Regions from separate parts of the Nocardiopsis sp. NPDC050513 genome, predicted to be linked through region 2. Evidence: riboswitches for the same ligand, from Rfam matches in the RefSeq annotation. Region 2 holds a riboswitch; each other region holds the start of a gene.
What was found. Region 2 has a riboswitch for thiamine pyrophosphate ahead of thiO (glycine oxidase ThiO). Riboswitches for the same ligand answer to the same signal wherever they lie in the genome.
Positions count from the first base shown of each region.

Region 1: another riboswitch for thiamine pyrophosphate. It lies ahead of thiC (phosphomethylpyrimidine synthase ThiC); the one in region 2 lies ahead of thiO (glycine oxidase ThiO).
Region 3: another riboswitch for thiamine pyrophosphate. It lies ahead of thiD (bifunctional hydroxymethylpyrimidine kinase/phosphomethylpyrimidine kinase); the one in region 2 lies ahead of thiO (glycine oxidase ThiO).
Region 4: another riboswitch for thiamine pyrophosphate. It lies ahead of ACIBFB_RS15195 (ECF transporter S component); the one in region 2 lies ahead of thiO (glycine oxidase ThiO).

Region 1 is NZ_JBITHK010000001.1:261,110-263,302, forward strand. Features, by position in the region: gene thiC (phosphomethylpyrimidine synthase ThiC) at 1-838, opposite strand, end outside; TPP riboswitch at 830-943, opposite strand; gene ACIBFB_RS01105 (SOS response-associated peptidase) at 1,061-1,918, opposite strand; gene ACIBFB_RS01110 (hypothetical protein) at 1,929-2,193, opposite strand, start outside.
Region 2 is NZ_JBITHK010000018.1:80,708-82,900, forward strand. Features, by position in the region: gene thiE (thiamine phosphate synthase) at 1-331, opposite strand, end outside; gene ACIBFB_RS25075 (Rv2175c family DNA-binding protein) at 395-754, opposite strand; TPP riboswitch at 874-988, shown strand; gene thiO (glycine oxidase ThiO) at 985-2,193, shown strand, end outside.
Region 3 is NZ_JBITHK010000002.1:363,856-366,048, reverse strand. Features, by position in the region: gene ACIBFB_RS04255 (alanine/glycine:cation symporter family protein) at 1-382, shown strand, start outside; gene thiD (bifunctional hydroxymethylpyrimidine kinase/phosphomethylpyrimidine kinase) at 544-1,347, opposite strand; TPP riboswitch at 1,336-1,434, opposite strand; gene ACIBFB_RS04245 (DUF368 domain-containing protein) at 1,473-2,193, opposite strand, start outside.
Region 4 is NZ_JBITHK010000007.1:246,602-248,794, forward strand. Features, by position in the region: gene ACIBFB_RS15190 (transglycosylase domain-containing protein) at 1-363, shown strand, start outside; TPP riboswitch at 576-684, shown strand; gene ACIBFB_RS15195 (ECF transporter S component) at 757-1,401, shown strand; gene ACIBFB_RS15200 (ABC transporter ATP-binding protein) at 1,406-2,193, shown strand, end outside.

The DNA.
Region 1 (2,193 bases), on a different contig from region 2:
TCGAACCGCCGCGCGAGACGATCCCGGTGACGCGCCTGGCCGCCAGCGGCACGTAGCGCAGGAGCACGCCGGCGTGGACGGTCATGTAGTCGACGCCCTGCTCGGCCTGCTCGACGACGGTCTCGCGGTAGATCTCCCAGCTCAGCTTGGTGGGGTCGCCGTTGACCTTCTCCAGGGCCTGGTAGATGGGGACCGTGCCGATGGGGACCGGCGAGTTGCGCAGGATCCGCTCGCGGGTCTCGTGGATGCGCTTGCCGGTCGACAGGTCCATCACGGTGTCGGCGCCCCAGCGGGTGGCCCACACCATCTTCTCGACCTCCTCGGGCACGGAGGAGGTGACCGCGGAGTTGCCGATGTTCGCGTTGATCTTCACCAGGAAGTTCTTGCCGATGATGGTCGGCTCGGACTCCGGGTGCTTGCGGTTGACGGGGATGACCGCGCGTCCGATCGCGATCTCCTGGCGCACGAACTCGGGGTCCATGTGCTCGCGGGCGGCCACGAACCGCATCTCGGGGGTGATCGTCCCGGCCTTGGCGTAGGCCAGCTGGGAGACCGCTCCGTCGATGGGCTCGCGGGCGTCGATCCACTCCTGCCGCGTGCCGGGCAGTCCCCGGTGGACATCGATGTCGGCGGTGGAGTCGGTGTACGGACCTGACGTGTCGTACAGGTCGAAGTGGCTGCCGTTGCTCAGTTCCACCCGGCGCTGCGGGACGCGGAGCGTGAGACCGGCGGGGTCGTCGATCTCGCGGTAGACCTTCCGTGATCCCATGATGGGACCCGTGGTCACCTGGTGCTCGTCGGCGGTGGAACTCGTGGCGCGGCTGTCCGCAGCCGTCATGGCATGCCTCCCTACGTCGGAATTACCCGAACAGGTTCTGCGGTCGGCGACACCGTTGAGCCGCCCTCTCAGCCCGCCATGGCGCGAGCTCCCGCGGTATTCACATGTGCGCACGTCGGGGATGGGGTGAGCGACGCGCGTACGCCCCGTACGGGGCGCGTGGCCGTGTGGCCTCGCACACCATACACAGAGGTCCCCGGGCCGTGTCCAGGCGCCCCCGGGTCAGAAAAGTGTGTCCGGTCCGTCATCCTCCGTGCCGGGCACGGGGGCGAGGAGCCCGGGACCGTTGTTCTTGATGCTGTTGACGTCGGTGGACACCTCGTCGACCGCGAACCGGTCGACCGGCGTTCCGGCCATGACATGGGCCAGGTCGTCCGCGCCGGAGTCGGGGTCGAGCCAGGTCGCCCAGTCCCCCCGGGGGACGACGACGGGCATGCGGTCGTGGATGTGGGCGAGTTCGGGCGCGGCCCCGGTGGTGATGACCGCGCAGGTCCACAGCCAGGCCGCGGGGTCGTTCTCGTCGGCCTCCGGGTCGCGCCAGCGTTCGAAGATCCCGGCCAGGGCCAGCGGCTCGCGGTCGTCGTAGTGGACGGCGAACGGTTTCTTGGCGGAGCGCGCCTTGCGCTTGCGGTGCTGGGGGTCGGTCGCGGGCGAGGTGCCCGCCTCCGCGCGGCCGTCGGCTCCGATGAGCTGCCACTCGTAGTAGGCGTCGGCGGGCAGCAGGCACCTGCGGCGGCGGAAGGCCGCCCGGAAGGCGGGCTTGTCGGCCACCGTCTCGCCGCGGGCGTTGATCATCCGGTAGCCGACGTTGCGGTCCTTGGCCCACGACGGGACCAGCCCCCAGCGCAGGGTGCGCAGGTGGCGCGGCCCGGCCGGCTCGTCGTCGCCCCCGGCGCCGCGCGGCGGCGGGCCGAGCACCGCGTACACCGGCTTGCCCGGGGCGACGTTGTAGTCCGGCGGCAGTTCGTCCAGCGGGGGCCACGCCCGGGGGTCGGCCTCCTCCGCGATCGTCTCCTCGGGGAGGTCGAAGGCGAGCTGGAGCTCGTGCTGGTTCCGGGACTGGGCATAGCGACCGCACATGCGGACGATCCTAGGGGGTCCCGGCGGTGGCGTCGGCGCGTCGGCGGCCGGTCAGCGCCAACGGCAGTCCCCGCCAGCGGGCGACCGCGACGATGACGGCGGTCATCACGATCGCACCGATCCCCAGGGGCAGCACGGTGGCGAGCCCGTCGGCGCCGGAGTTCGCGACGGTCCAGGCGATCTTCAGCGCGAGACCGCCGTCGATCACCACCAGTCCCCAGCCGAGCGAGCGCCGCCAAAAGGCCGCGCACAGTCCGCCGATCAGCGCCGGGACC
Region 2 (2,193 bases):
CGCCGATGATGTCCCGGGCCATGGGGACCGGCAGGTCGCGCTGGCCCAGGTGCAGGACGTCGGCGCGCACCGCGCGGGCGATGTCGGCCCGGTCGTTGACCGCGAGCAGGGCGCCGTGCCGCTCGCAGGCCTCCCTGAGCACCTCCAGGGCGGCGATCTCCTCGCGCGCCTCCAGGCCCTTGTCCCGGAGCTGGATGATGTCCACGCCCCCGGCCAGGGCGGCGTCGGCGAACTCGGCGAGATCACCGCGCTCACGCCGGGCGTCGGTGCACAGGTACAGAAGGGATGCGTCCAGGCGCTTGCGCAGGCTGGTTCCGTGGCTGGTCCTCACGCCGACCAGCCTAGGGCCTGTGCCGCGGAGCGCCCAAGGGACGGTCCCCGACGGCGCGCCTCCTCAGAAGGCCAGGCTCTGCGCCCGGCGGCGGACCTCGGTGCCCCGGTTCTCGCGCATGGCCTGGATCGGCGTGCCCGGAAGGGTGTCGTCGTGCGTGAACAGCCAGCGCAGGGCCTCCTCGGTGGAGAAGCCCGCGTCGGTGAGCAGCACCAGTGTCCCCGGAAGACCCTTGACGAGGTCGTCCCCGTCCAGGAACGCGGCCGGAACGGACAGCTCTCCGGAGCGGACGACGCCCATCATCCGGTTCTCCCGGATCAGCTGCTTGATCCGGTTCGGGCTCACGCCCAGCGGCGCCGCCGCCTCCCTGAGAGTCAGCCACTCGCCGACCAGTGCGTCGATGTCGGATTCGCGTTGTGTCACGTTTCCAATCTGCCATACCGGCGAGGGGCCCGGACACCCTCGCCGGGAGGGCCCGACGCGTGCCCGCGAGATCCCCGTCACCGCCCCCGAACCGGGGTGATCTACGATGAACGCGGAAGTGAACGTCCCGCGGGAGCCGGGTGGACCCGGCTGAGAGGGAGGCTGATCCGGCCTCCGACCGCACGAACCTGATCCGGGTCATACCGGCGAAGGGAGTGGAACCCAGCGCCATGCGCACATCGAACGAGCCCCGCTCCGAGGCGAGTCGTCCTACCAATGACGGCGACCGGGTGGTCGTGGTCGGCGGCGGCCTCGTCGGGCGGGTCACCGCCTGGCGCGCCGCCCAGCGCGGACTGTCCGTCACCCTCGTCGAGCCCGACCCCGTCGGCGCCCCCTCGCGCGCCCGGGCCTCCTCGGTGGTCGCCGCGGGCATGCTCACCCCCGCCACCGAGGCGGTGTTCGGCGAGGAGCGGCTGGTCGGACTCGGCGTCCGGTCCACGGGCATGTACCCGGACTTCGTCGCCGAGCTGGAGCGGGCGAGCGGCGTGCGGGTGGGCTACCGCACCACCGGCACGCTCCTCGTCGCCTTCGACCGCGACGACCTGGCCGTCCTCGGCGACCTCCAGGACCTCCAGCGGCGTATCGGCGTCGTCAGCGAGCGCCTGACCAGCCGCGAGTGCCGACGCCTGGAGCCCATGCTCGCCCCGTCCGTGCGCGGCGGCCTGCACGCCCCCGACGACCACTCGGTGGACCCCCGGCTGCTGCTGCGGGCGCTGGCCGCGGCGGGCGCACGGGCGGGCGTGGCCGAGCTCGCCGACCGGGCCGAGGAGGTCACCGACGGCGGACCCGGCGGCGCGCCCCTGGGAGTGCGCCTGGCGGACGGCGACGTCCTGCCCACCGACCAGGTGGTCCTGGCCGCGGGCTGCTGGACCGACCGGATCACCGTCCCCGGGCCGGCGGTGCCGCACCTGCGCCCGGTCAAGGGCCAGCTGCTGCGGATGCGCCCGCCCGCCGGGGAGCCGCCCATCGTCGGGCGCACGGTCCGGGGGCTGGTCCGCGGCTTCCCCGTCTATTTCGTGCCGCGCGAGGACGGGGAGGTCATCGTCGGCGCCACCCAGGAGGAGATGGGCTACGACACCGCGCTGACCGCCGGGGGGCTGTGGCAGGTCCTGCGGGACGCGCGCGAACTCGTCCCGGGCGTGACCGAACTGGAGGTCACCGAGACCTGCGTCGGCCTGCGCCCGGGCTCACCCGACAACGAACCGCTCCTGGGCCCCACCCGGATTCCGGGCGTGCACCTGGCCGGCGGTCACTACCGGCACGGCGTCCTGCTGACCCCGGTCACCGGGGAGGTCATGGCCGAGGCCCTCACCGGCGGCGCCCTGCCCGAGTACGCGCGCGCCTTCGCCGCCGACCGCGAGCTGGGCGGCGGCCACACG
Region 3 (2,193 bases), on a different contig from region 2:
CGCCATGACCACCGGTCTCGGCATGATCAGCCCCGGACTGGCCCCGGTGGGCACCTACGTCGTGGCGATCTCCGTCGCGGTGTTCGCGTTCACCACGCTGCTCGGTTGGGCGTACTACGGCGAGCGGTGCGTGGAGTTCCTCGGCGGCCGCCGACTCGTCCTCCCGTACCGGCTGGTGTTCATCGCGGTCATCTACGTCGGCTCGGTCGCCGCGCTGGACTCGGTGTGGCTGTTCAGCGACATCGCCAACGGTCTCATGGCGCTGCCCAACCTCATCGGTCTCCTGCTGCTGTCGCCGGTCGTGGTGGCCGAGACCCGGAAGTTCTTCTCCCACCCGGACTGGAAGAACCCGGACGCCGTCATGGAGGACGTGCGCAAGTAGCGCCCACCCCCAGGGGGTGGACGCGAGGAGGGGGACCGCGCCCGGCGCGGTCCCCCTCCGTGTGCGTCCGCCAGCGGCGGCGGGCAGCTGCCTCCACCGGTGGCCGTGCCGCTACCACGACTGGTGACTGTGCCTGCTACCACCAGAGGTGACTGTGCCTGCTACCACCAGAGGTGGAAATGGTGCACCGGTCCCTGGCCGCCGCCCGCGTCGATCTCGTCGGCGCGCCGGATCGCCTCGGTCAGGTACGCCTTGGCGTCCGCGACCGCGCTGGCCGTGTCGGGGCGCTGCGGCAGGAGCGCGGCGATCGACGAGGAGAGCGTGCAGCCCGTGCCGTGCGTGTTGCGGGTGGCCACCCGGGGAGCCCGGAACTCGACCGGCTCGGCGTCCCCGGAGACGAGGACGTCGACGCTCTCGTCCCCGGCCAGGTGGCCGCCCTTGAGCAGGACCCGGCGAGGACCCAGCTCCAGCAGGCGTTCGGCCTGGGCGCGCATCGTGGCCAGGTCGGTGGCCTCCGCCTCGCCCAGCAGGTCGGCGGCCTCGGGCAGGTTCGGCGTGATCAGGTCCGCGCGCGGCAGCAGGTGCGCGCGCAGCGCCTTGACCGCGGAGGCCTCCAGCAGCCGGTCACCGCTCTTGGCGACCATCACCGGGTCCACCACCACGTTCGGCAGCCCGTGGCGGGCGATCGCGTCCGCGACCGCCTCGGTGATCTCGGCCGTGGCGAGCATCCCCACCTTGACCGCGTGGATCGCGGCGTCGTCGAACAGCGTGTCCATCTGCCGGACCACGAACTCCACCGGGACCTCGTGGACGCCCGTCACTCCGCGCGTGGACTGCGCGGTCAACGCGGCGATCACGGTCATCCCGAACGTGCCGTGCGCGGAGAAGGCCTTGAGGTCCGCCTGGATGCCGGCGCCGCCGCTGGGGTCGCTTCCGGCGATGGACACGATGTTGTACGCGCTCATGGGCGTCCCTTCGCTAGTACGAACTAGAGCAGGTTCGACGGGTGTGTTCTCAGCCGGGGGAATCCCCCGGCACCCCGCGCCGTCGGGGCGGCGTCGCCCCTGACGTGGATCCGTGTGCTCCGACCCTAGTGGACCGGGGTGGAGTGGTGCTCGTGGGCGGTCCCGATCTGGGCCTTCTTGCGGTTCTCGTAGACGATGGCGGCCACGACGACGAGGAATCCGACCACCATGAGGGCCACCGTCAGCGGGACCTCGGTGGGGGGCAGGATCTCGCGCTCCTCGGTCTGCCACGGCCACAGGGCGCGCAGCGACCCCGCCATGAGGCCGGTCAGGACGACGAGGGTGATGTGGTGGTAGTTCTCCAGGAGGAACTGGAGGAGCTTCACGAACAGGGACAGGCCGGTGATCGCTCCCAGGGCGAAGGCCCCGATGAAGACCAGGTCGAAGTTCTCCAACGCGTCCTTGGTGGGCACGTACAGGCCGACCGTGACCAGGATGAACGAACCCGACACCCCCGGCAGGACGAGGGCGCAGATCGCCACGGCGGCGACGAGGAAGACGACCGCGGGGTGGGCGGGCAGGTTCGCGCCGGGCAGGCCCGTCAGCGCGAAGGCGACGGCCGCGAAGACCAGGGCGACGAGGTAGTGCCAGGCCCGCCACGGCTTGCCGGACCCGGAGTAGGGCACCCACAGGCAGGCGAGCACCAGCCCGAAGAAGACCGCGTAGGCGTACTGCGTGTGCTCCTCGACCAGCGGAGCGATGAGGAGCAGGGCCAGAACGAGGGCGCAGGCCATGCCGATGAGCGCCGGGACCAGCACGCTCCAGTCCACGAGGCGGAACTGCTCC
Region 4 (2,193 bases), on a different contig from region 2:
TTCGGTGACCCGGACGCCGAGTCGTCCGGTGACGGCGGAGACGGCGGTGCCGGGGCCGCCGAGAGGACCGGGGCCTCCGACGAGGGTGGGACTTCTGGGCATGCTGAGCCCTCGGGGCATGCTGGAAACGCTGATTCCCCGGAGGGTGCTGGCGACGCTGAGCCCCCGGAGAGCGCTGGGGAGGCCGAGGACGACGCGGAAGCGGGAGACGCTGGAGGTGCCGAGACGTCCGAGGGCGGTCAGAGCGGCACCGGGGACGCCGACGACGCAGGTGACGAGGACGCCTCGGAGGAGGTCGGCGGTCTCGGCGGTGCTGGGGAAGCCGAGGGCGGCACACGGAGCGAGGGATCCGCCGGCGGTTGAGGCCCGGGACGACTGTGAGGACCGTGGGCGCGGTGTTCCCGGACACACGGTGCGCCGGGCGCGGCACGGGGGCCGGAGAACACGGGAACGCCGCGGCGACCTGGGATCCGGGCGTTCACCCGACGCGGTGGGCGCTCCCCGGTCGGGCAGGACCACCGGTGCGCCCGGGGTGGTGCGTGTCACTGCCAGGCAGTATGTGCCGCATAATGGTGCATAACCGACAGGGGAGCGCATGAGCGCTGAGAGTGCGGCACCGTCGCCGCAGACCCTTACACACCTGATCTGGGTAGTGCCAGCGAAGGAAGTCGTAGGAACCGTCACCGGTGGCGTGTCTCCCGCGCACCGGTACGTCTCCGGTGCGCGCCGCACGACCACCGGGACGCTCTTGGCCGCATGACCCCTCGTCACCCGACGAAGGGACAGGAATTGAGCACCGACACCACCGACACCGGCTTCTGGCAGGACGTCCTCACCCGGCTGCGCGGCTGGCGGACGGTCGACATCGTGGTCGCCGCCGTGATCGGCGTCGCCATCGGCGTCGTCTTCTGGCTGTGGAACATCGTGTGGACGGTCACCACGCCGCTGTTCGTGGGCTTCCCGCCCGGACAGGCCGTCGTCTACGGCATGTGGCTGATCTCCGGCGTGCTGGGCGGCCTCGTCATCCGCAGGCCCGGCGCCGCCCTGCTCACCTCGATCGCCGCCGCCTCCGTCTCGGCGGTGCTCGGCACCCAGTGGGGGATCATGGTGATCCTGGACGGCACCCTCCAGGGCATCCTGCCCGAACTGGTGTTCCTCGCCTTCGGCTACCGCCGCTGGGGCATGGGCGTGGCCGTGCTCGCCGCCGCCGTCGCCGGGATCTCCCCCGCCATCCGCGACAACATCACCTACAACGTCGCCTGGCCGCTGGAGTTCAAGCTCGCCTACGGCCTCATCGTCATCGCCAGCGCCGCCGTCATCGCCGGTGTCGGCGCCCGCCTCATCACCACGGCGCTCGCCCGGACCGGCGCGCTGGCCCCCTTCCCGTCGGCCAAGGGCTGACCGGGTGGGCTCCCGTACGAGGGGAGGCCCCGGCGCGCGCGTCGAACTCTCCGGGTGGGGCTGGCGCCACTCCGGTCGCCAGGCGCACGCGCTGCGCGGCGTCGACCTGGTCATCGAACCCGGCGAGCGCGTGCTGCTGCTCGGCGCCTCGGGCGCGGGCAAGTCGACCCTGCTGCACTCGCTCGCCGGGCTCACCGGCGCCGACAGCGCCATCGGCGGCGACCAGGAGGGCACGCTCCTGGTGGACGGCGCACCCGCCGACCGGCGTCGGGGCGTGGTCGGCCTGGTCAGCCAGGACCCCGAGACCCAGCTCGTGATGGCCCGGGCCGGGGACGACGTCGCGTTCGGGCTGGAGAACCTGGGCACGGACCCGGACCAGATCTGGCCGCGCGTCGACGGCGCCCTGGACGAGGTCGGCTTCCCGTACGGACGGCGCCGCTCGACCGGGGCCCTGTCCGGCGGCGAGAAGCAGCGCCTGGTCATCGCCGGGGCGCTGGCCATGCGCCCGCGCCTGCTGCTGCTCGACGAACCGACCGCCAACCTGGACCCGGCCGGCGCCGAGCTGGTGCGGGGCGTGCTCCACCGGCTCCTGGCCGAGACCGAGGCGACGCTCGTCCTGGTCGAGCACCGCGTGGCCGACGTCGTGGACCTGGTCGACCGGGTGGTCGTCCTGGAACCGGGCGGCGGGGTGATCGCCGACGGCGCACCCCAGACGGTCTTCGCGGAGCACGGCCGCGCCCTGGCCGGCCAGGGCGTGTGGATCCCCGGGAACGAGCCCGAGCCCGACCTCCG